DNA from 3 places in the Lysinibacillus sp. SGAir0095 genome. Region 1 is predicted to be linked to each of the others. Evidence: riboswitches for the same ligand, from Rfam matches in the RefSeq annotation. Region 1 holds a riboswitch; each other region holds the start of a gene.

The links. Region 1 has a riboswitch for lysine ahead of C1N55_RS09580 (transporter substrate-binding domain-containing protein). Riboswitches for the same ligand answer to the same signal wherever they lie in the genome.
Positions count from the first base shown of each region.
Region 2: it holds a riboswitch for lysine, as region 1 does, so the genes downstream of both, C1N55_RS13730 (aspartate kinase) here and C1N55_RS09580 (transporter substrate-binding domain-containing protein) in region 1, are expected to answer to the same signal.
Region 3: it holds a riboswitch for lysine, as region 1 does, so the genes downstream of both, dapA (4-hydroxy-tetrahydrodipicolinate synthase) here and C1N55_RS09580 (transporter substrate-binding domain-containing protein) in region 1, are expected to answer to the same signal.

Region 1 covers NZ_CP028083.1:1,951,608-1,959,528, forward strand. Annotated here, with positions in the region: gene C1N55_RS09570 (2-oxoglutarate dehydrogenase E1 component) at 1-2,708, shown strand, start outside; gene odhB (2-oxoglutarate dehydrogenase complex dihydrolipoyllysine-residue succinyltransferase) at 2,815-4,080, shown strand; lysine riboswitch at 4,255-4,441, shown strand; gene C1N55_RS09580 (transporter substrate-binding domain-containing protein) at 4,544-5,395, shown strand; gene C1N55_RS09585 (amino acid ABC transporter permease) at 5,517-6,248, shown strand; gene C1N55_RS09590 (amino acid ABC transporter ATP-binding protein) at 6,269-7,006, shown strand; gene C1N55_RS09595 (DUF6501 family protein) at 7,434-7,631, shown strand; gene C1N55_RS09600 (toxic anion resistance protein) at 7,857-7,921, opposite strand, start outside.
Region 2 covers NZ_CP028083.1:2,767,869-2,775,789, reverse strand. Annotated here, with positions in the region: gene C1N55_RS13760 (fatty acid metabolism transcriptional regulator FadR) at 1-34, shown strand, start outside; gene C1N55_RS13755 (enoyl-CoA hydratase) at 224-997, shown strand; gene C1N55_RS13750 (electron transfer flavoprotein subunit beta/FixA family protein) at 1,077-1,850, shown strand; gene C1N55_RS13745 (electron transfer flavoprotein subunit alpha/FixB family protein) at 1,972-2,949, shown strand; gene trxA (thioredoxin) at 3,197-3,511, shown strand; gene uvrC (excinuclease ABC subunit UvrC) at 3,866-5,656, shown strand; lysine riboswitch at 5,685-5,870, shown strand; gene C1N55_RS13730 (aspartate kinase) at 6,026-7,246, shown strand; gene C1N55_RS13725 (YslB family protein) at 7,314-7,730, opposite strand.
Region 3 covers NZ_CP028083.1:3,535,347-3,543,267, forward strand. Annotated here, with positions in the region: gene C1N55_RS17480 (DHH family phosphoesterase) at 91-1,266, opposite strand; gene C1N55_RS17485 (hypothetical protein) at 1,411-1,692, shown strand; gene C1N55_RS17490 (hypothetical protein) at 1,830-2,168, shown strand; gene C1N55_RS17495 (bifunctional 2',3'-cyclic-nucleotide 2'-phosphodiesterase/3'-nucleotidase) at 2,218-4,560, opposite strand; gene C1N55_RS17500 (alpha/beta-type small acid-soluble spore protein) at 4,772-4,978, opposite strand; lysine riboswitch at 5,326-5,506, shown strand; gene dapA (4-hydroxy-tetrahydrodipicolinate synthase) at 5,703-6,587, shown strand; gene C1N55_RS17510 (aminotransferase-like domain-containing protein) at 6,771-7,921, opposite strand, start outside.

The DNA.
Region 1 (7,921 bases):
AATCTCCTGAACAAGTTGAACCAGAACTCGTTGCACTTTTCCAACAATTTGGATCACCTGTTATCTCAAATGAGCAAGGTGCAGCAGAAAGTGTAACAACTCAGCCAGGCAATATTAAAAAAATCTTTGCAGCAGTACAATTAGCTGATGCAATTCGTTCTCAAGGACATTTAGCTGCTGATATTTACCCATTAAAAGACCGAAAATTAGATTCTTCACGCATTGAATTAGCTTCTTATGGCTTAACTGAAGCAGATCTAGCAGAAATGCCTGGGTCGTTATTCTTTAATAATGTTCCTGGAAGCGTTAACAACGGTAAACAAGCAATCGATTATTTGCGTTCACAATATACTGGTAAAATCGCTTATGAGTACGCTCATGTAGATGAAGCTGAACGTCAATGGATTCAAGATAAGATTGAATCAGGTAATTCAGTTTTAAATCTAACTGCTGAAGACAAAAAAGCATTATTAGAAAGATTAACACGTGTTGAAGATTTCGAAAAATTTATTCATAAAACTTTCGTTGGACAAAAACGTTTCTCAATCGAAGGTCTTGATACTTTAGTAGTATTACTTGATGAAATCGTAAGAAAAGCAGACGAAGAAAAAATGAAATATTTACAAATCGGTATGGCACACCGTGGACGCTTAAATGTTTTAACTCACGTTGTAAACAAACCATACGATATGATGTTTGCTGACTTTGCACACGTTCCGAATGATTATTTCTTCCCAACAGATGGCTCTTTAGAAATCACTAAAGGATGGACTGGTGATGTGAAGTATCATATGGGTGCTACTCATTCTAAGCAATCTGGTATGAAAGTGAAATTGGCATATAACCCATCACATTTAGAAGTAGTAAGTCCAGTTATCACAGGTTCTACACGTGCTGCACAAGAAGTAACATCTAACGCTGGAACTCCTAGCCATGATCCAAGCAAAGCTGTAGCTGTTCTAGTTCATGGTGATGCTGCATTTGCAGGAGAGGGTATAGTTCAAGAAGTATTCAACTATGCGAATACAACAGGTTTCTCAACTGGTGGTTCAATCCATATTATCTCGAACAACATGATCGGTTTTACAACAGAGCATTTTGATTCACGCTCTACGCATTACTCTTCTGATGTGGCAAAAGGTTATGGAATTCCTGTAATTCACGTAAATGCTGATGATCCAGAAGCAGTATTACAAGTAGCAGGTTTAGCATTCCAATATCGTCAAACATTCGGCAAAGATATTTTAGTAGACTTAATCGGATACCGTCGCTTTGGTCATAACGAAACTGATGATCCAACGGTTACAAATCCGTTAACATATCAAATTGTTACAAAGCATCCAACTGTACGTTCACTTTATGGAGAAAAGCTAACGAATGAAGGTATTCTAACTCAAGATCAAGTGAAAAAGCTTGATGAAGAGATTTACGCAGAAATGCAAACTTCTTACGACCATGTGAAAGCAGTAGGTGCCGAGAAAGGTCATTTTGAAATCGAAATGCCTGAAGCAGTAAGAAATGAGTATCCAGAAGTAGATACAAGTGTAACAAAAGAAAACTTAAAACAAATTAATGATGATTTATTAGCATGGCCAGAAGGTTTTGAACCACAAAACAAACTTGCTAAAATCTTAAATAAACGCATCGAAGCTCTTGAGACTGATAAAATCGATTGGGGTCACGCCGAAACATTAGCGTTTGCTGCAATTTTACGTGATGGAAACCCAATCCGTATTACTGGACAAGACGCACAGCGTGGTACTTTCTCACAACGTCACTTAGTATTGCATGACAAAACTACAGGGACAGAATTAGTACCATTACACAATGTTTCCGATGCTAAAGCCTCATTCTCTGTATACAATTCACCGCTGACAGAAACAGCAATTGTTGGCTTTGAATATGGTTATAATTTAGAAAACGATAATGCTTTAACAATTTGGGAAGCTCAATTTGGTGACTTTGCCAATATGGCTCAAGTTATGTTTGATAACTTCATTTCTTCATCACGTTCTAAATGGGGTGAAAAATCTGGTTTAGTATTCTTACTGCCTAATGGTATGGAAGGTCAAGGTCCCGAGCACTCATCAGCACGTATTGAAAGATATTTACAACTATCGGCAGAGAATAACTGGATCGTAGCAAACTGCTCGAATGCAGGAAACTACTTCCATTTATTACGTCGTCAAGCAAAAATGTTAGGAACAGAAGCAATTCGTCCTTTAATCATTCCTTCACCAAAATCATTGCTTCGCCACCCGTTAGCTTCTGCTTCTGTTGAACAGCTATCTGAAGGCAGATTCCAAGAAGTAATTGAACAACCTGGTTTAGGTGGTAATGCTAAAAAAGTAGAACGTATTCTTCTTGCTTCAGGTAAAGTGACAATTGATTTAGCAGATCGTGTACAAGATGGAAAAGGATATGATAACCTTCATATCGTTCGTGTAGAACAGCTCTACCCATTCCCATCACAAAAAATTGCTGATATCATTGCGAAGTACCCTAACGCGAAAGAAATCGTATGGGTGCAAGAAGAACCTAAAAACCAAGGACCTTGGAAATATGCATTAGAATATTTACTAGACCTGGCAGACGGTAAAAAGGTAAAATATGTTGGACGTCCAGAAATGTCTTCAACTTCTGAAGGAGATATGGATTCACATAAAATTGCACAAGCAAAAGTTATTGATGAGGCTCTTGCGAAATAATTTACAATTTTAATTTACTGACTAAAGTAGCTACACTAAGATAGTAGTAGCGATACCATGTTGTACCTTTTTAGGTACACATGCTATTTAAAGGAGGATATTTAAAGTGGCTGAAATTAAAGTCCCTGAACTAGCAGAATCAATTACAGAAGGTACTATTGCACAATGGGTGAAAAAAGTTGGAGATCGCATTGAAAAAGGCGAATTCATCGTTGAATTAGAAACAGATAAAGTAAATGCTGAGATTATTTCAGAGGAAGCTGGAGTTCTAACTCAAGTTTTAGCTGAAGAAGGCGATACAGTTCTTGTAGGTCAAGTAATCGCTGTAGTTGAAGCTGGAGAAGGAGCAGCGCCAGCGCCAGCAGCAGCAGCTGCACCACAAGAAGCACCTAAAGCTGAAAGCGCACCGGCAGCTGCACCAGCACCAGCACCTGCAACTCCAGTTGTTGAAGAAACTTCTAATGAGCGCGTAGTTGCATCACCAGCAGCTCGTAAGTTAGCTCGCGAAAAAGGTATTGATTTAAGCGCAATTTCACCAGTTGATCCACAAGGACGCGTACGTGTACAAGATGTAGCGGCTCACGGAACAGCTCCAGTTGCACAAACACAAGCACCAGTAGCTTCAATTACAACATCAAATGGTCCAGTTGTATTTGCTCCAGCAGCAGAAACTGACCGTGTTACGATTGAAAAAATGTCACGTCGTCGTCAAACAATTGCAAAACGTTTACTTGAAGTTAAACAATCTACTGCAATGTTAACTACTTTCAACGAAATTGACATGACAAACATCATGGCATTACGTAAACGCAAACAAGAAGAGTTTGTGAAAGCAAACGACATTAAATTAGGCTTCATGTCCTTCTTTACAAAAGCTGTTGTCGCAGCACTAAAAAAATATCCATACGTGAATGCACAAATCAGTGGAGATGAAATTCACTTAAACAATTTCTTCGATATCGGTGTTGCGGTATCTACGGAAGAAGGCTTAGTAGTACCAGTTGTTCGTGACGCAAATGCTAAGAATTTTGCTGAAATCGAAAAAGATATTGCGGAATTAGCGAAAAAAGCTCGCGACAAAAAATTAGGATTAAATGACATGGCTGGTGGTTCATTCACTATCACTAACGGTGGTGTATTCGGATCATTAATGTCTACTCCTATTATGAATGGTACGCAAGCTGGTATTTTAGGAATGCATTCAATCGTTCAACGTCCTGTTGCAATTAATGGTGAAGTTGAAATTCGTCCAATGATGTACGTTGCTTTATCGTATGACCACCGTATTATCGATGGAAAAGATTCAGTTGGATTCTTAAAAACGGTTAAAGAATTAATCGAAAATCCTGAAGATTTACTATTAAATTCATAATTTTGTTTAAAATCTACCTAGCGGATTAATTTTCGCTAGGTATTTTTAAATTTGTAATAAAATTCTAGATAAAAGAATAGATAAGTGTCTACTTTTCAGAAAAATGAATATTGACATGAGATTTTTAGTATAGTAATATTCAATTAGTAAATTAATATTAAAACCTCACGTTACAAGTGAGGTAGAGGCGCGATATTTAATAGTTTTTCATGGAGTTTAGAGCAAAACCAGGATATGAAAAATGAGGAAATGTCGCCGAAGTGTGAATGTAGGCTCTCTACATCATGCTGGGTCTGCAGTGAATAATTGCAGGACTGTCTCAGGTGGAAATCCCAACCATCTGAGGTGAGCTATCTCAGGTAGGGAACGTTAGAGGATTTGGGCTAAATTTTAGCGACCTAAGTTCATCTTAGGTCGCTTTTTGCATAAATTGGCTCAAAAAATTAAAGAAGGAGAGAGAGAAATGTCGAAAACACTAAAAATCTTAATGACTGCTGTGCTGGCTTTAATGGTACTGGCAGCTTGTGGAACTGCTGAAGAAGGGTCTTCAACAACATCATCAACTTCAAATTCGAAAGACAGCGATGTTTTTAAGGTAGGTTTAGAAGCAGGATATGCTCCGTTTAACTGGACTCAAAACGATGATTCAAATGGTGCGGTGAAAATTGAAGGTTCACAAGAGTATGCTGGCGGATATGATGTAGAAATCGCTAAACGTGTAGCAGAAGCTCTTGGTAAAGAATTGGTAATCGTAAAAACTGAATGGGAAGGCTTACTTCCAGCATTACAATCAGGTGTGATTGATGCAATTATTGCCGGTATGAGTCCAACTGATGAGCGTAAAGAGGTTATTGATTTCTCTGAGAATTATTATACAAGTCAATTTGTTATCGTGACGAAAACTGGTGGAGAATATGCGGAAGCTAATACACTAGCTGATTTCGCAGGTGCAAAAATTACTTCACAATTAAATACAACAAATTATGCAGTAATTGATCAAATTCCAGATGTTAAGAAAGAAGTGGCAATGGAAAGCTTCTCTCATATGCGTGTTGCTCTAGAATCTGGTGTCATTGATGGATATGTAGCAGAAAGACCAGAAGCGATTTCAGCATCTACTGCAAATGAAAATTTCACATACGTGGAATTAGAAGAAGGGTTTAAAACAGAAGAAGCTGATACATCAGTTGCAATCGGTCTTGTAAAAGGCGATGAAAATATTGATGTAATTAACGAAACATTAACTGCAATTTCTGAAGAAGAACGTCAACAAATTATGGATCAAGCAATTGCAAACCAACCTGCAGCTCATTAATAAGGGTGAATTACTGGTCACAATTTCAGTGGCCAGTTTCTCACTTTCTTATACTTACATATCTATGAAAAGGTTAAAAGATTAGCAGGAGTTCGTTTCCAAATTATTTAGGAGGATATTTATGAGTTTAGATATTATACTCTCAATATTAAAAGAGAATTGGCCAAGTTATTTAAATGGCGCATATATGACGTTACTAATTGCAATTATTAGTACAATTATTGGTGCTCTTATCGGATTATTTATTGGTGTAATGCACACGATTCCTCAACGCAAGAAATCTATTAAATCTTTAATTTTAAAGATTTTTAATTTCATATTAACGGTTTATGTTGAAATCTTCCGTGGTACACCAATGATTGTACAAGCGATGGTCGTTTTCTATGGTTTTGCTGCCTATGGCTTCGAGATGGATCGATTTGTGGCAGCGATTGTTGTTGTGGGTTTGAATACTGGAGCTTATATGGCTGAATATGTTCGAGGTGGCATCGTTTCGATCGATAAAGGACAATACGAAGCAGCATCAGCTATCGGAATGGGACACTTCCAAACAATGATTCATGTTATTTTACCGCAAGTGTTCCGTAATATTTTACCTGCAACAGGAAATCAATTAATTATGAATATTAAAGACTCCGCTGTGTTAAGTGTAATTAGTGTAACAGAATTATTCTTTACAACGAAATCAATTGCGGGAGCAAATTTCCGATTTGCAGAATCCTATGTAATTACTTGTCTTATATACCTGATTATGACTTTTATCGCTTCACGTATTTTGCGTGTTGTCGAAAAAAGAATGGATGGTCAAGATGCGTATCAAGTGCAACTAAAAAGAGAAGAACAGATTCTTTAATGGCGTAAGGAGATAGAATGATGGAAAAAGTAATTGATATAAAACATCTAAATAAATCATTTGGCAGCCATGAAGTTTTAAGAGATGTAAACTTCACTGTAAACAAAGGTGAGGTTGTATGCTTGATTGGTTCTTCGGGTTCAGGAAAATCAACGTTATTACGTTGTATCAATCTACTTGAAACACCAAGTGGCGGTGAAATAATTTATAAAGGTGACAACATTTTAAATGATAAACACGATATAAGAAAATATCGTACCCATTTAGGAATGGTTTTCCAACAATTCAATTTATTTAATAACCACAACGTATTAAAAAATTGTATCGTAGGTCAACAAAAGGTTCTAAAGCGTTCGAAGGAAGAAGCAAAAGAAAATGCACTTAAGTATTTAAAAATTGTGGGCATGGATCAATATGTGAATGCGAAGCCTCGTCAGCTCTCAGGTGGCCAAAAGCAACGGGTTGCTATTGCACGCGCACTTGCAATGGATCCAGAGGTAATGTTATTTGACGAACCAACGTCAGCACTTGATCCAGAAATGGTTGGGGAAGTACTAAAAGTAATGCGTCAATTAGCAGATGAAGGACATACTATGTTGATTGTAACACATGAAATGGAATTCGCGCGTGAAGTATCAGACCGTGTGGTATTTATGGATAAAGGGGTTATCGTAGAGGAAGGCTCACCTGAGCAAGTTCTGGTAAACCCAAAACAAGAAAGAACAAAAGAATTCCTAAAAAGAACATTAAAGCAATAAATGAAAAAGATAAATTCCTGAAGATTCTCAAGAATTTATCTTTTTTTGTTTAAACTATATCGATTAAATTTACATAAATAGTAATCAATTACTTGTTTACTAAAGATGGGGCTAGAATGAAAATAGTTGTCTAGCCAATTGAGTATAAGGAAAAATAAAAATAAAAATTACGAAAGAATTAACTTCTAGAATTCCACTCAGATATGATAATAAAAATAATAGCAAAAACAATGGCAATGATAAAAAACCACATCGGAATGCCACCAAAACCACCAAAGTACAAATAGATCACCTCTAGAATAATGTATCATTTAAAGCATTTTTCTACAATAAAGTTATAAATCAATCCACAAATAGGTGGAAATGCGATGCAATAAAGTCTAAAATAGAACCATATGTATAGAAGATTTAAAGTGAGGTTAAGATGATGTTAAACTTAAAATGGACAGATGCACCGACTATTCGAAAAGTAAAATGTACACACACAAATGCGGAGAAATATTTAGTTTCTAATGTATTAACTGTGGGCAAAGAATATGAAGTGAAAAATGAAACAGAAGAATTCATCTTTGTAATTGATAATACGGGTAATGTTGGTGGCTACTACAAAGATTATTTTGAATGATGAAAGTTTTATTCACCATAGTTCAGGTAGCGGACTATGGTGTTTTTTTATCGATTTGTGAAGCTCATCTGCATAGAAATCAAAAATGGCCATATCTAAGATAAAATAGTCTTCATTTACAACATGAAAGCCAAATATATAATAAACTTACAAAAACAAGTGTCCTTCACAAATCGAGATGAAGGACACTTGTTTGTTTAATAACCTATCTAGATACAGCTTAACTTATGCTCTTTCAATGATTGTAGCTTCAATTGAGGCTTGTTGTTCGTTACTTATGGCCTGTACAC
Region 2 (7,921 bases), 820 kb from region 1:
AAGGCATCTACTGTTAAATGGTTTAAAAGGTTAACAAAACGAAAGTCTAATTTCGACTAATCGTTTTGTCGAAGCCTTGTGCTTCTTGATAGATTCTATGAGGCAAAAAGCTTGCAGATAATATATTGTGAGCTCTTCATATCTAAACAAGCAAGACAAGCTTATACGCTAAAGGGGTTAGCGATAAGTATAGTGAGTAAGTTCTTAAATAGGGAGTGGGAGAATGGAATTTCTAAGTTGGAAAGTTGAAGAAGGGGTAGCAATTGTAACAATTCAACGACCTCCTGCAAATGCATTATCACGTGGTTTAATTTTAGAAGTAGATGAAATGTTAAGTGCTGTAGAAGATGATGATGCGATTCGTGTAATCGTTCTTCACGGTGACGGGCGATTCTTCTCTGCTGGTGCAGATATTAAAGAATTTACAGAAGTTTCATCAGGTGAAGAATTTACTAAATTAGCTTCAATTGGTCAGAAGGTATTTGAACGATTGGAAACGTTCTCTAAACCGGTGATTGCTGCCATTCATGGAGCGGCTTTAGGTGGTGGCTTAGAGCTTGCGATGGCATGTCATATTCGCTATGTATCAGAGGATGCAAAGCTGGGTTTACCAGAATTACAGTTAGGCTTGATTCCTGGGTTTGCAGGAACACAGCGATTACCTCGTTATGTCGGGGTAGCTAAAGCAGCAGAAATGCTCTTTACTAGTGAACCGATATCGGGAACGGAAGCTGTTCAAGCAGGTCTTGCCACTCAGGTATTTACGACAGAAGAGCTTCTACCAAAATCTCTAGAGATTGCTAAAAAGATTGCTTTAAAAAGCCCGGTTACTTTAAAGGCAACCATAGAGATGCTGCAATTCGGTAAACATCAAACTTATTATGATGGTGTTAAGGCAGAAGCAGATAGCTTTGGTACTGTTTTTGAATCACATGATGCAAAAGAGGGTATACAAGCATTTCTTGAAAAACGGAAAGCTACGTTTACAGGAAAGTAATTTGTAAGTTTCATAGTTTAGCAAAATAAATCATAGATTGTACAAGCAATCAGATAATCGTATTGGGAGGTAAGTGGAAATGAACATTTTTGTATTAGTTAAACGTACATTTGACACAGAGGAAAAAATTGTTATTGCAAATGGCAAAATTCAAGATGATGGTGCTGAATATATCATCAATCCTTATGACGAATATGCAATTGAGGAAGCAATTCAAGTTCGTGATGCAAAGGGTGGAAAAGTAACAGTTGTAACAATCGGTGGAGAAGATGCTGAGAAGCAGCTAAGAACAGCTTTAGCAATGGGTGCTGACGAAGCAGTTCTTATTAATACAGAAGATGACTTAGATGAATTAGATCAATATTCTGCTGCACAAATTCTAGCAGAATATTTAAAAGATAAAGAGGTAGATTTAATTTTAGCTGGTAACGTAGCAATCGATGGTGGTACTGGTCAAGTTGGGCCGCGTGTTGCAGATTTACTAGGTATTAACTACGTAACAACAATTACTGACTTAGAAATTGATGGCACTGATGTAAAGATTGTTCGTGATATTGAAGGGGATTCAGAGATTATCGAAACTTCTTTACCGTTATTAGTGACAGCTCAACAAGGGTTAAATGAACCGCGATATCCATCACTGCCAGGGATTATGAAAGCGAAGAAGAAACCGCTTGCAGAGCTTGAGCTAGATGATTTAGATCTTGATGAGGATGATGTAGAAGTGAAAATTGAAATTGTTGACATCTATCTACCACCTCAAAAAGCAGCTGGTCGTGTATTAGAAGGAGAACTTTCACAGCAAGTGAAGGAACTTGTTAACTTACTTCATTCAGAGGCAAAAGTAATCTAAAGATTAGAAAGCTCGGCTATTCGTGACGATCTAAAGCGATTAGCTACAGTTGGACTTATGCGCTAAGAAAGTTATATACGTTCTTAGTCGTAAACAAAGACGGTAACGGAGGGATTTTCAAATGGCAAACAAAGTATTAGTATTAGGCGAAGTTCGTGATGGTGGTTTACGTAACGTTTCATTTGAAGCAGTCGCTGCAGCAAAACAAATTGCTGATGGTGGAGAGGTAGTAGGGGTATTACTTGGTGATAGTGTTACACAGCTTGCAAGTGAGTTAATTGCTTATGGTGCAGACAGAGTTGTAACAGTGGAACACCCACATTTAAAATCATATACATCAGATGGCTATAGCCAAGCATTTTTAGCAGTATATGAGCAAGAAAAACCAGAAGGTATCGTATTTGGCCATACTTCTTTAGGAAAGGATTTATCTCCAAAGTTAGCTTCACGCTTAAAGTCCGGCTTAATTTCAGATGTAACTGAAATCGAAGGATCTGGAGATGATGCAGTTTTCATTCGCCCAATTTATTCTGGTAAAGCTTTTGAAAAAGTAAAGATTAAAGAAGGTGTTGTATTTGTGTCAATAAGACCAAATAACATTAAGCCTTTAGAGAAAAACGCAAGCCTTACTGGTGATGTTGAATCAATTTCGGTAGATGTTCAAAATTTACGTACAATCATTAAAGAGGTAGTACGTAAAGCATCAACTGGAGTAGATTTATCTGAAGCAAAAGTAGTAGTTGCAGGTGGACGTGGCGTGAAATCAGCAGAAGGTTTTGAGCCATTAAAAGAACTTGCCAACCTCCTTGGTGGAGCGGTTGGTGCATCTCGTGGTGCATGTGACGCCGATTACTGTGATTACTCACTACAAATCGGTCAAACAGGTAAAGTTGTTACTCCTGACCTTTATATTGCAGCAGGAATTTCTGGAGCAATCCAACACTTAGCTGGAATGTCGAATTCTAAAGTAATCGTAGCAATCAACAAAGATCCAGAAGCTAATATCTTCAAAGTAGCAGACTACGGAATTGTTGGCGATTTATTTGAAGTAATTCCAATGCTTATTGAAGAATTTAAAGCACTAAAAGTTAATTCTTAATGGATAAAACCCTTAAAACCTTGCCAAAATAGTGGTAAGGTTTTTTTGAGATTTTGAAAAATTAAAACGAAACTTGATCATTTCAGATTTTAGCTTGTCCCTTTTAGATGTCAATATCCTTCTATTTAATCATTAAGATTATAAAAGAATTGTAAATTTAATGGGGCAATTCCAGTTCACTTTACTATCTCAATTATTTCTATCGTGATATACTACATTCAGATGTTAGATTTAAGGAGGCTATAAAATGGCAATTGTTCATGTAACAGATCAAAACTTTTCGGAAGAAATCGCATCAGGCGTTGTACTAGTAGATTTTTGGGCTACTTGGTGTGGACCATGTAAAATGATCGCTCCTGTATTAGAAGAAATCGATGCAGAAATCGGCGAACAAGTTAAAATCGCAAAATTAGATGTAGACAACAACCAAGCAACTGCTGCCGAATACCAAGTAATGTCAATTCCTACATTACTACTATTCAAAGATGGTGAACTTAAAGCGAAAACAGTTGGTTTCCAACCTAAAGAAGCTTTAATCGAGTTCATTAACGAAAACCAATAAGAGATTGTCCCAAAAGTTACATACTTTTGGGATATTTTTTATTTAGAGTATGGTAAATTGCTTAACTTTCATGGTCTAAAGCGCTGAGCTCTCTAACACATTAAGCGTTCAAGTCTAAATGGAGTTTGTTCTGCGTCTTGTCTCTGTGCTTTATTAAAAGGCTGGCTCACAAAGATTTAAACTTCTAAATCTTCCGTAAATTGTACGCAGCTTACATCGTAGGCTGCGTTTTCTAGATTAAGCAAAAAATAGTTGTATATTGGGATTGTAAATGAGTTGAAAAACTAGTTTTCGATCGCTTAAATCTCTTTAAATCCTATATAATATAGAAAAAAGCTCGTAAGGGTGAGATAGATGAATGATTCAATTCAAAATAAATTAGCCATTTTACCAGAAGAACCTGGCTGTTATTTAATGAAAGATCGTCAGGGAACCATTATTTATGTCGGTAAGGCAAAGGTACTAAAGAATAGAGTTCGCTCTTACTTTACAGGTTCACATGATGGAAAAACACAAAGATTAGTAAGCGAGATAGAAGATTTTGAATATATTGTCACTTCAAGTGACCTAGAAGCGTTAATTTTAGAGTTAAATCTAATCAAGAAGCATGATCCAAAATATAACATCATGCTAAAGGACGATAAAACCTATCCATATATAAAAATTACAAATGAAAAATATCCGCGTATCTTAACGACTAGAAAAGTAAAAAAAGATAAGGCTAAGTATTTTGGGCCATATCCAAATGCTTTTGCAGCAAATGAAACACGTAAACTCCTCGATCGATTATATCCATTAAGGAAATGTCTGCGACTTCCTGATCGAGTTTGCTTGTACTACCATCTCGGCCAATGTTTGGCTCCTTGTGTAAAAGACATAGAACCCAAAGTGTATGATGAGATGATTGAAGAGATTTCGAAGTTTTTAAATGGCGGCTTTGAGGATGTAAAACTGGAGATCGAAAAGAAAATGTTGATGGCTGCCGAGAACCTGGAATTTGAACGAGCAAAAGAGTTCCGAGATCAAATTGCTCATATTGAAACAGTGATGCAAAAACAAAAGATGGTTACAGGAGATTTATCGAACCGAGATGTTTTCGGTTATGCTGTTGAAAAAGGTTGGATGTGTGTTCAAGTCTTTTTTGTACGGCAAGGAAAATTAATTGAACGAGATGTATCCGTTTTCCCAATTTATCGAGATTCTGAAGAAGAGTTTCTTACATTTGTCGGACGGTTCTATGATATTCCAGAACATATTAAACCTAAAGAAATTTTCATTCCATCACAAATTGAAAAAGGGCTTTTGGAAAAGTACCTAGACGTTAAAGTAATCATTCCAAAGCGCGGTTCTAAAAGGGAACTTGTCGACTTGGCTATGAAAAATGCACAAATTGCAATCCGAGAAAAATTCCAGCTAATCGAGCGCCAGGAAGAACGTACGGTTGGGGCATGTGAGGAGCTAGGAGATGCCATGGAAATCGCTCCACCACTAAGAATCGAGGCATTTGACAACAGTCATATGCATGGAACAGATGCTGTATCCGCTATGGTTGTTTTTATAGATGGGAAACCGGCAAAAAAAGAATATCGTAAATATAAACTACGAGAAACGGCAAAGCATGATGATTATGCAGCAATGCAAGAAGTTATTCGTCGGAGATATACAAGAGTTTTAAAGGATGATTTGCCATTACCGGATTTAATCATCATTGATGGTGGGAAAGGACAAATGGAAGTAGCGAGGGAGGTTATTGAGGACGAACTTGGGTTATTCATTCCGATTGCTGGGTTAGCAAAGGATGATAAGCATAATACGTCCCAATTATTATATGGGGATCCTCCGGTTCCAGTCGAAATGAAAAGAACGAGCGATGGCTTTTACTTACTGCAAAGAATTCAGGATGAAGTCCATCGATTTGCGATTACATTTTTACGTCAGCAGCATCAAACACATGCAATCCAGTCCGTATTAGATAAAATTGAAGGGGTTGGACCGAAACGTAAGCAACAGCTTTTAAAGCATTTTGGTTCCATTAAGAAGATTAAGGAATCCTCTGTTGAAGAGTTGATGGCCGCCAATATCCCGAGTGCAACAGCTACAGCTATCTATAATCACTTCCACAAAGATACGTTGTCAACGGAATAATTGTATGATAATGTTAATAAAAATAGTTTAATAAGATAGAGGTGCAAGCTGCAATAGTAGACTTTCTGGAGGATAGACAATGCCGTTGATAGATGTTGAAAGGGTAACTTGCCGAAGTGATAAATCCATTGTCTCGATTTATTTGCTGGTCTTGCATTGAAAAAATGTAAGATTGTCAGAATCAAATGTAGGGTTCTGGAGGGCTATCTCTTTACTTCCGCAGCATCGGTATGTTCTGAGACAGTTTTCACACTTTGTGAAAAGCTGTCTTTTTTATTGAAGTAAATAAGAAAGCCAAACTTCAAGAAGAGTTTTCTGAATTGAAAAAATGTTTAGTTTAACGTAAGCATTTAAAAAGGAGAGTTGTCTATGCCAAACATTGTAGTGAAGATAGACAGTACAGTAGCAACACCAGAAAAAATTGAGAAAATTGCAGATAGATTAATAGAACAAAAAAACTTAGGGAATAATATCGTTGCAGTTGTCCCGCCTTTGGAAAATTTAGAAGATAGGTTACTGCAATTTTCACAGATCTTATCTGACAATTCTTCCGAAAGAGAACAACATGCATTAAACAGTTTAAATACTCAAGTGGCAAGTAATTTACTAGCCATCTCCCTTATAAAAAAAGGTGTAAAAGCGATTTCTTTAAATGGTTGGCAAGCAGGAATAGAAGTAGCTAAGTCAAATCAAAATGTTTTGATAGCAGGTATCAGTCATGAGCATATAATCGAGCATTTAAGCAATGACGAAATCGTAATTGTTGCAGGCTCACAAGGAGTAGATAAAAACCGAAATATATTAGAAATGGGCGAGGGAGGACCAGAAACTACAGCTGTTGCTATTGGTGCTGCAATTAATGCTGAGCATGTTGAAATCTTAACGGTCCAAGACGGAATTTATACTGCTGATCCTCGTGTTGTAAAACAGGCGAGAAAGTTAAAACAAATAACCTATGATGAGATGTTGGAGCTTGCGAATCTTGGAGCATCCTATATTCACCCACGAGCGGTGGAGTTAGCAAAAATTGTTGAAATACCAATAGTTGTACGTTCAAGTACTGAAAATATAGAAGGTACAATGATAAAGGGAGAGGTTGACATGGAGAGAAATTTAATTGTTCGTGGTGTAGCATATGAAGCAGACATAATTCGATTAACTGTTGGTTACGATTCGTATGAACAATCATCCCTTGCTGATATTTTTACTACTCTTGCTGAACACAAAATTGATGTAGATATTATTGTGCAGGCAGTAATTGATGGTGTGAAGCCAACCGTTTCTTTTTCCATTGCAAAAGAAGATTTTGCAGAAGCAATCAAGGTATTAGAAAAGAATAAAACAGTTCTCGGTTTTAGTTTTGCAGATTTTGAAGTTGGGTTAGCAAAAGTATCAATCGTTGGTGCAGGCATGGTTTCCAATCCGGGTGTAGCTGCACGTATGTTTGACCGGTTAAGGAACGAAAAAATTCTCGTTAAAATGGTGAGTACTTCTGAAATAAAAGTGTCAGTAGTCGTTCCACAAGATGAAATGGTGCGAGCTGCAAATGTCCTGCATGATGAATTCAATCTTATGGAAGTAATAGCTTAAAAAAAGATAAGCCAATTCTTGTAAAGAAATCACTCTTACAGGAGTTGGCTAATTTATCTATTTCGTTTTATACGATTTTTTCTTTCTTATCCCATTTAACTATAAAGGTAATTTGCTGTTGTTTTTCATGTTTTTCATCATAGCATTCGGTTAAGTAGCCATTAATGGATTGTATTTGCTCTGCGATAAATCCTGCTTCAATACGAAAAGAGCGTTCTGTTATTTTTAATAAGTCGACATCATTTGTAAGTTGAAAATTATAGCCATCCTTTTCTTCCTCTGTTAAAGTTAAATTGCCCCAGCCTGCATCCTGGAAAAAGGAGATAATCAGTTGAATATCGGTACATGGAAACTTTCTTGCTAGGTCCTTACCAGCCCAGTAAAGCACATCTTTTTCATGTTTTCCAAGAATCGTTGGGAGTAAGTAGTCGCGCAAAATATCATAACCAAATACTGGAATCGTTTTGTTCTCCATTGATGTCATTTTAAAAATACCTCTTTCTTATTTTTCTCTTTTTAGCCTAAATTAACAAAAAAAAATCGATAACTAGAAAATATTGCTATAAAATAGAATAATTATTATTTAAAAGCTTGTATAAAAAATGGGAAGCTACCTTGACGCTTGTACCACTTGAGAGTACAATGAACATGTCATAATATTGTACCATTATGAAA
Region 3 (7,921 bases), 1.6 Mb from region 1:
GATTTTTACCATATTCGGTTTAGATTTTCCAAATACAAAAGTCCTATATAAAAAGAAGGAGAAATTTTCTCCTTCATCTAGTTCGTAAGCTTATTTTTTCTTAACTTCTTGAATTAAATAGTCTACAAATAAGTCATCTTTGACTAGCCACGCTTCATATTTCCTTTTTATGAAATTTTCCGCATCCTCAAATTGGGAAAAGTTCTGATCAAGTACCTTTTTATTTTTTTCAATTATCCACAAATCTTTTTTAGGATAGATGAACAAAATATCATCTTTTCTATTTTTATAGAGTGATCCAAATGTAGAATTCTTTATGTTATAGCGGTTTCTTTTGGCATCCTCTTGTATTGGCTCAAGGTGAAATGTATCTAATACAAAATGTTTGTATGCTTCGTCAGTTAACATACTTCCAGATGCCTTCTGATGACCTCCGCCACCATAATGCCCCGCTACTTCAGATACATCTATATGATCATGAATTGTTCTGTAGGAGATTCTTTTTCCACCCATATTCAAAATGACAATATAATCTATATGAGCATATTCTTTCCCTAACTCATTCCCTAATTCAGAATGATAAGATTCTGCATAAACAACACCTGCATAGAAATCCCTAACTTTCTTTTGCACAATTTCCCTTTTCTTTCGACGAATATACCGTTCAATTTTATCTTCTTCCATGTTGAGCAATCTTTTTTCAAACTCATCAAAATCAAAATGATTGTTAGATGATAGACGCTCAATCATTGTTTCTTCAAAATCATCAATTGAGACTAGATAAAAGAGGGAATTTAATGAATGTGCTTTTTGATTTTCGTTCTTCTCCCATTCCCACGTATCATATTGCCTGACAAGCTCTACAAATTCAGATATGGAATCCTTTGCTTCTAAATAGTTCATTGCTAAGAGATACTCATAAAACAATGAAGTAGCTGATGTTAATTTCCCGGCGGTATCTTCAACTGCTACACAGCCCCATTTATAATCATCTAGATGCAAAGCTGATTTATGGTGATCAATCAACTGGAAATTACCATGCTCTTCGTAAAAATTATTTAATTTCGTTACATTTTCTTCATTTGGCGATAAGTCTGTAATAAATAAAAAAGTTTCAGCACCATCATTTTCTAAGAAAAATTCAATTTCACGATTTAATGAAGCAACCGAATTATATCGCACTTTTACATCTTGTCCAAAAGCCAGTTTGGCTAAAATACCGCAGCCAACTCCATCTAAATCATTGTGAGTCAATAGTTTGTACATATTCTTCACCTCAACTCGTAGTATGGTTTTTATTAAATAAATTCATGTCTATTCAAAATACTCATCTTAAAAACTTTTTAAAGTATATATTTCTATCTTTAGGTCAAAAATTATATTGATAAAATTCATTAAAGGGATGACACCATGAGTAAACATCAGTCAAGATTAAAGGAAAATAAAGTCACACAGATAATTCTGCTAGAAATAGTTTGTTTTTCTATTGTAGTTGCCATATTGGATTCTGTATCAATTCAACCTAGTGTAACGTCGATTTATTTTTATCTATTATTATTAATAGTAACTGCAACTATCTATAAACCTGTTCGTTTATTTTTAGTTCGAAGTGTTTCTTTCGTTTTCAAAGCACTATTTTTAAGCATCAAATCCCTATGCACAACAGCCATTTCATTTATTTCACATAAATAAATGATATTCCAATATGAAATACTGAAAAATCAATTAATTATTCTATTTAATACATTTTGATAGACCAATTGTCACTTCCCCTTTTTCCTTTTTTTCATACTATACAAGGAGAAACTAAGGAAAAGGAGGAGCATTGCGTGGCAAATAGAAGAACTCAAAATGGAAATAGAAATGGCAATCTAATGCCACCTCAGAATAGAATACAAAATATGGATAATTCAAATGTAATTAACGAAGAAGAGTTCATTGCTAAGCTGAGCGCCATGGGTGGAGTAATCTCGACAATTGGTGGGATCATGTCTACAGCAGCCTCCTTCCTAGCCTTGCAAAAATTTCAACGCGATATAATTATTGAAGAAGAACCAACAGGCAACGGTAACCGTAACGCACCAAAAGATGATCGCATAAGCGAGTTAGAAAAACAAATACAATATTTAATAAAAGAAATCGATGAATTAAAAGATCGGAAATCATAGCATAAAAAAACTCCACATAAGATTTCTCTAATGTGGCGTTTTAAAAGTATTATTTTATTGAATATTTTCCAAATCCGTCAGTACCATCACCTAGATATTTAATAGTGCTGCCTTCTGGAATTGAATTAACTGCCTTTTTCGATGATTCGAAAACAACATTTGCAGCTGCAGGAAGTGGCGCAAATTTCCAGTTATTATCTGCAGATGGGTCGATTGTTTCGTTTGCAATAATATAATCGATAATCGCTTGACGATTTTCATCTGGATATATTTCTACATGTGTTGCATTACGTACTCCCGGGAATGAACCATTTGCACGATAGTTGTTTGTTGCAACAATAAATTCTTGTTTTAAATCAATTGGTTTACCGTTATATTGTAAGTTTACAATACGAGAAGAACCTTCATTTACTAAGTTACCACTCGCATCGTATTTAGCAGGTTTTGTAACATCGATTTCATATGTTACACCATCAATAACATCGTAGTTATATGAACGGAAATCAGAATTGATTAATTGTTGTTCTTTAGTGCTCTTTGCATCAATTTGATTGAATTGACCTGCCGACATTTCTAGCCATTCTTTTACATCAGCTCCAGTTACCTTTAAAGTCGCTAATGTATTATCGTATAGATAAAGGTCAGCCACGTTCTTAATCGCTAATTCACCTGTTGGAACATACGTGTAGTACTCAGGGTCGCTACGTGTACCTGCTTTAAATGGTGCACCTGCAGAAAGTACTGGTAGATTTTCGAATGCCGTGCCTTTGATTTTATCTTTTACATAATTAGATTGTGCGTTAGTTACAATTTGAATAGATGGATCATCTAAAACTTGTGAGAAATAACTATGAATATCTGCACTCGTTTTCCCTACAGGTTGACGAACGTATTTAATTGTTCCTTCATGTGCTTCTTTTACCACATCAACAAGTCCTTGGTCTACATCAGATGCATCTTTCGCAATTGCGCGTACTTCACCAGTACCAGTTACTACTTCCCACTCTTCCCCTTTTTGTTCAAGAGTTAAGTCAATAACTCCTAAATGGCTGCCATATTTACCAGGCATAACGACCGGTACGCCGTTCATAGTACCATTTTCAACATCAACATTTGTTAAGGATGCGTCTACTGTACCAGGGAAAACTCCATGAGCATGCCCAGTAATAATTGCATCTACTCCATCAACTTTTGTTAGAAGATATGAAACATCTTCTTCACCATCAGTGTGTGTCGCATCCCCTAAACCAGAGTGAGATAGGACAACAATTACATCTGCTCCGTCTTTTTGCATCTGGGGAATAAGTTTTTCAACTGCTTCTACAGAATCATCAACAGTTACTTTACCTTCTAAGTGAGACTTGTCCCAATTCAAAATCTGCGGTGGAACAATTCCTGTTACCCCAACTTTAACTGTTGTGGCATTCCCTTTTGAATCTACAACTTCTTTTTCAATAATTACATATGGCTCATACATGTAGTTGCCATTTGAGGCATTACGAATGTTTGCATTTACATATGGGAAGTCAGCATCATCTTCCACTTCAGCAAAATAATCTAAACCATAGTTAAATTCATGGTTACCCAGTGTTGCCGCATCATAATCTAAATACTCCATTGCTGCAACAGAAGGATGATCTTCTCCATCCTCCAGTACATCTACAGCTTGTTTATACGAACCTAGTGGAGTACCTTGAATTGCATCACCATTATCAAATAATAATGTATTGCTATTTTCTTCACGTGCATTCTTAATTAATGTTGCTACTTTTACAAGCCCTAAGCTATTAGACTCTGTATCTTTATAGTAGTCATAATTCATAATGTTTGTATGAATATCCGATGTTCCTAAAATACGTAAAGATACCGTTGTTTTATATTCCTTTAAGAAGCGTTTTAAGATTAAATCCAAGTGAGTGTCAGCTAAAACATTTTTAAGCTTTAAAGTTTGGTCAGTATAGCCACTTAAAAAGCCCAATGAAATTGCTTTTGCCAACTCGTCAAGATTCTCTTTCTTGGCCGAATTGATATCTTTATATTTTTTTAGGATATCTTCTGAATAAGTTTTGTTATCTTCAATAACGTTCGCAAGGCCAACAACCGCCTCTTCACGTGTGATGTTGGCATTTGGCGCAAATCTTTTTGCTGTTTTACCATCGATGAGTTTTAGTTCAATTGCTTTTTCAACATAAGGTTTTAGTGATGCAGGGACATCATTAAATTTAACTGTCTTTCCTGAGCCTAACTCAACACCCATTGAATCAAGTACAGCTTTTACGTACTCTCCTCTTGTTACTTGATCAACTTTTGCAGCGTCTGCTTCATTAACATTTGCAAATCCAGTGACTGCAAGTGACAAAGCTAAAGCAGAGGCGGAAACTTTCTTCCACATTAAAAACTCATCTCCTATTAATAATATTCTAAATCAATAGAATTTTATCAAAAAACAAAATATAAATATAGCAATTTTTCTATTTTTTTGAAAAAAGATAACATTTTAGTAATATATGATATAATCTCCACAATGATTATGTACAATTTTAAAGGCTGACACAAAAAATGATTTTTTGTATCAGCCCTTAGTCACTAGTAGTTATTTAAAATTATTGACCTGAGCGTCCTTTTAATTGTGCTTCGGCCATTTGAACAAGGCGTTTCGTAATTTCGCCACCAACAGAACCATTGGCGCGTGCTGCATCTTCCGGTCCAAGGTTTACTCCAAACTCTTGTGCAATTTCATATTTCATTTGGTCCATTGCAGCTTGAGCACCTGGGAAGAGCAATTTATTTGAACTTCTTTCAGAAGCCATTTCTCTCACCTCCTTGTGAGTTTAGAATGGTCAAAGAGGTGGTTTTCATACGTTGTTATACATTCCTGTACAGTATCATTTTCCCTTATATTAAAATTTCTAAGCAAGTTAACATTTTTTACACTACAAAAACAATATTGTGTTAAGAAAGAAAAAGTTTTGTACATATCGTATACATATTTTGTTAATAATATTGTTTATTATTGATATTATCTATTGAATTTTTGGAATCGGGTAGTAGTATAGGCTAAAAATTCTAAAAAATTACACAAAAGTTGTTGCATTTAAATTTAGAAAAAGGTATTATTTTAGTTAATTAAATAATCACTTATTTCAAGAACTTTTGAAGTAAGGATAGAGGAGCAAAAACCATTAGTACACAGTAAGAGGATTATGAGATCCAAAGACGATTGTGGAAAGGGGAATTTGCCGAAGCTTTTGAGAAACTCATAATCTCATGAGCTGGTTCTGTTGTTGAACAAATGCAGAACTGTCATATAGGTTTCTATATGGAGGGCTATCTTACGCAAGGAAATGAATTTTATTTCTACGTAGCAACGATCCCTCGTTGTTGCTTTTTTGCGTTTACTTAACATAACGCCCTTCTCCCTCTATTTTCTTAGAGGCTATAGGTTATCGAGACGAAAACCTTAGCTGGTCCGAAAGGAGAAAAGAAGCTTTATCCTTCTTTTCTGCTAAAAAAATAAAAGGATGTGGAGAAGTAATGAATTTCGGAAAAATTTTAACTGCTATGGTGACACCATTTGATGCGTTTGGTGAAATCGATTGGAATGCTACTCATAACTTAATTAATTATTTAATCGCCAATGGAACTGATGGACTTGTGGTTTCCGGTACTACTGGAGAATCCCCAACTTTAAGTGAACAAGAAAAACTTGATTTATTTAGATTTACTGTAAAAGTTGTAGACGGTCGCGTTCCAGTAATCGCAGGTACAGGCACTTACAACACAAGAGATTCGATTATATTAACAAAACAAGCAGAAAATGCGGGTGTTGATGGGATCATGCTTGTAACGCCATATTATAACAAGCCTTCACAAGAAGGAATGTACCAGCATTTTAAAGCTATTGCAGAAAGCACTAATTTACCTATTATTCTTTATAATATCCCTGGTCGAAGTGTTGTAAATTTATCTGTTGAAACGGTAATTCGCCTCTCAGCTATTCACAATATCGTTGCGATTAAAGAAGCAAGTGGAAATCTCGATGCTATGGCTGAAATTATAGAAAAAACACCAGAACGCTTTTCATTATATAGTGGTGATGACGGCTTGACATTACCTACCTTATCAATCGGCGGAACTGGCGTTATTTCTGTTGCAGCACATATCATTGGTAAGGAAATGCAGGAGATGATTCGTAAATTCCAAAGCGGCAACTTAGCTGGTGCTGCAAAAGATCATCGTAAGCTGTTACCTATCATGAAAGCATTATTTGCAACACCAAATCCAACATCTGTAAAAGCGGCTTTAAATTCTAATGGAATTCCTGTTGGCGGTGTACGTCTACCAATGGTTCCATTAACTGCTGAAGAATTAGCTTCATTACAGGCAGTTTTGAATACTTTAGAAGAAGCAAGAATCTAATCAATTCATTTTGAACAGGATCATTCATGGTCCTGTTTTTCTTTTTGGTTATAATTACTTTGGATCTAGGGGTACCTTTCATTAAATTTGAGTATATAAAAAATCAGGTGGAATAATGATGTAATTATTCCACCTGTCTCTATAATTAGGATTACTAGTCCTTTAATTTAGATACATTTTTACTTATCTTTCCTCTAAATCGTTCTTAAATAATTCCCCTAGCTTTTTTATTCCTTCCTCAATTTTTTCAGGGGTGCTCGAGGAGAAATTTAAGCGTAAATGTTTGATACCATCCTCTGAATTTTTACAAAAATGGATTCCTGGAACAAAAGCAACTTTGTAATCTGTTGTTGCTCTTTCAAATAAAGCAAGTACATCTGGTTCTCCTGGGAGTTCGACCCAAATAAAAAGCCCCCCTTCCGGCTTCGTAAACTTTGTACCTTCAGGGAAATACTCTTCAATGCTAGTAATCATTGTATGTAATTTTCCAGCATAAAGCTCATTAATTTTTTTCAAATGGTCCGGCAATAATCCTTGTTCTAGAAATTCTGCACAAATGGCTTGTGTTAAATTAGCAGTATGAGTATCCGAACCTTGTTTTGCTACAGTTAACTTTTGAATAATTTCCTCTTCAGCTAATACTGTACCGACACGTAACCCAGGAGATATGATTTTGGCAAAACTATTTAATAATACAACATGCCCCGTTTTATCAAATGTTTTGATTGATGGTAAGGTATCTCCAGAATATCTTAAATCACAATAAGGATCATCTTCTAAAACGATCACATTGTACTCCGACGCCAACTCTGCAACTTTTTGACGACGATTCAATGGTAAAGTACGTCCAGTAGGGTTTTGGAACGTAGGAATTGTATAAATCATTTTGGGGTTATACTCTTTTATCTTCGCTTCTAAGTCTTCCATGATTAACCCATGCTCATCCATCGCCACAGGAACAGATTTTACAAAGTACTTATTGAACGTGGAGAACACCCCTAAAAATGTAGGGGATTCTACTAATACTACGTCTCCTGGTTCTAGAAAAGCATCTGCCAATAAGTGTATTCCTTGAGAAGCCCCAGTTGTCACAATCACGTTTTCAGTTGATCCTTTTATCCCTTTTGGATGTGCTATATGCTTTAAGTAAGCTTCTTTTAAAGGTTTCCATCCTTCTGTGATTCCATATTGAAGAATTTGGTGCCCTTTATCAGATAGCACTTTATCTGTAATTCTTTTAATTTCATCGATTGGGAAGGACTCATTTGCAGGACTCCCTCCACCAAATGAAATCATTTCAGGATCAGCCATCGCTTTAAAAATTTCACGCACAG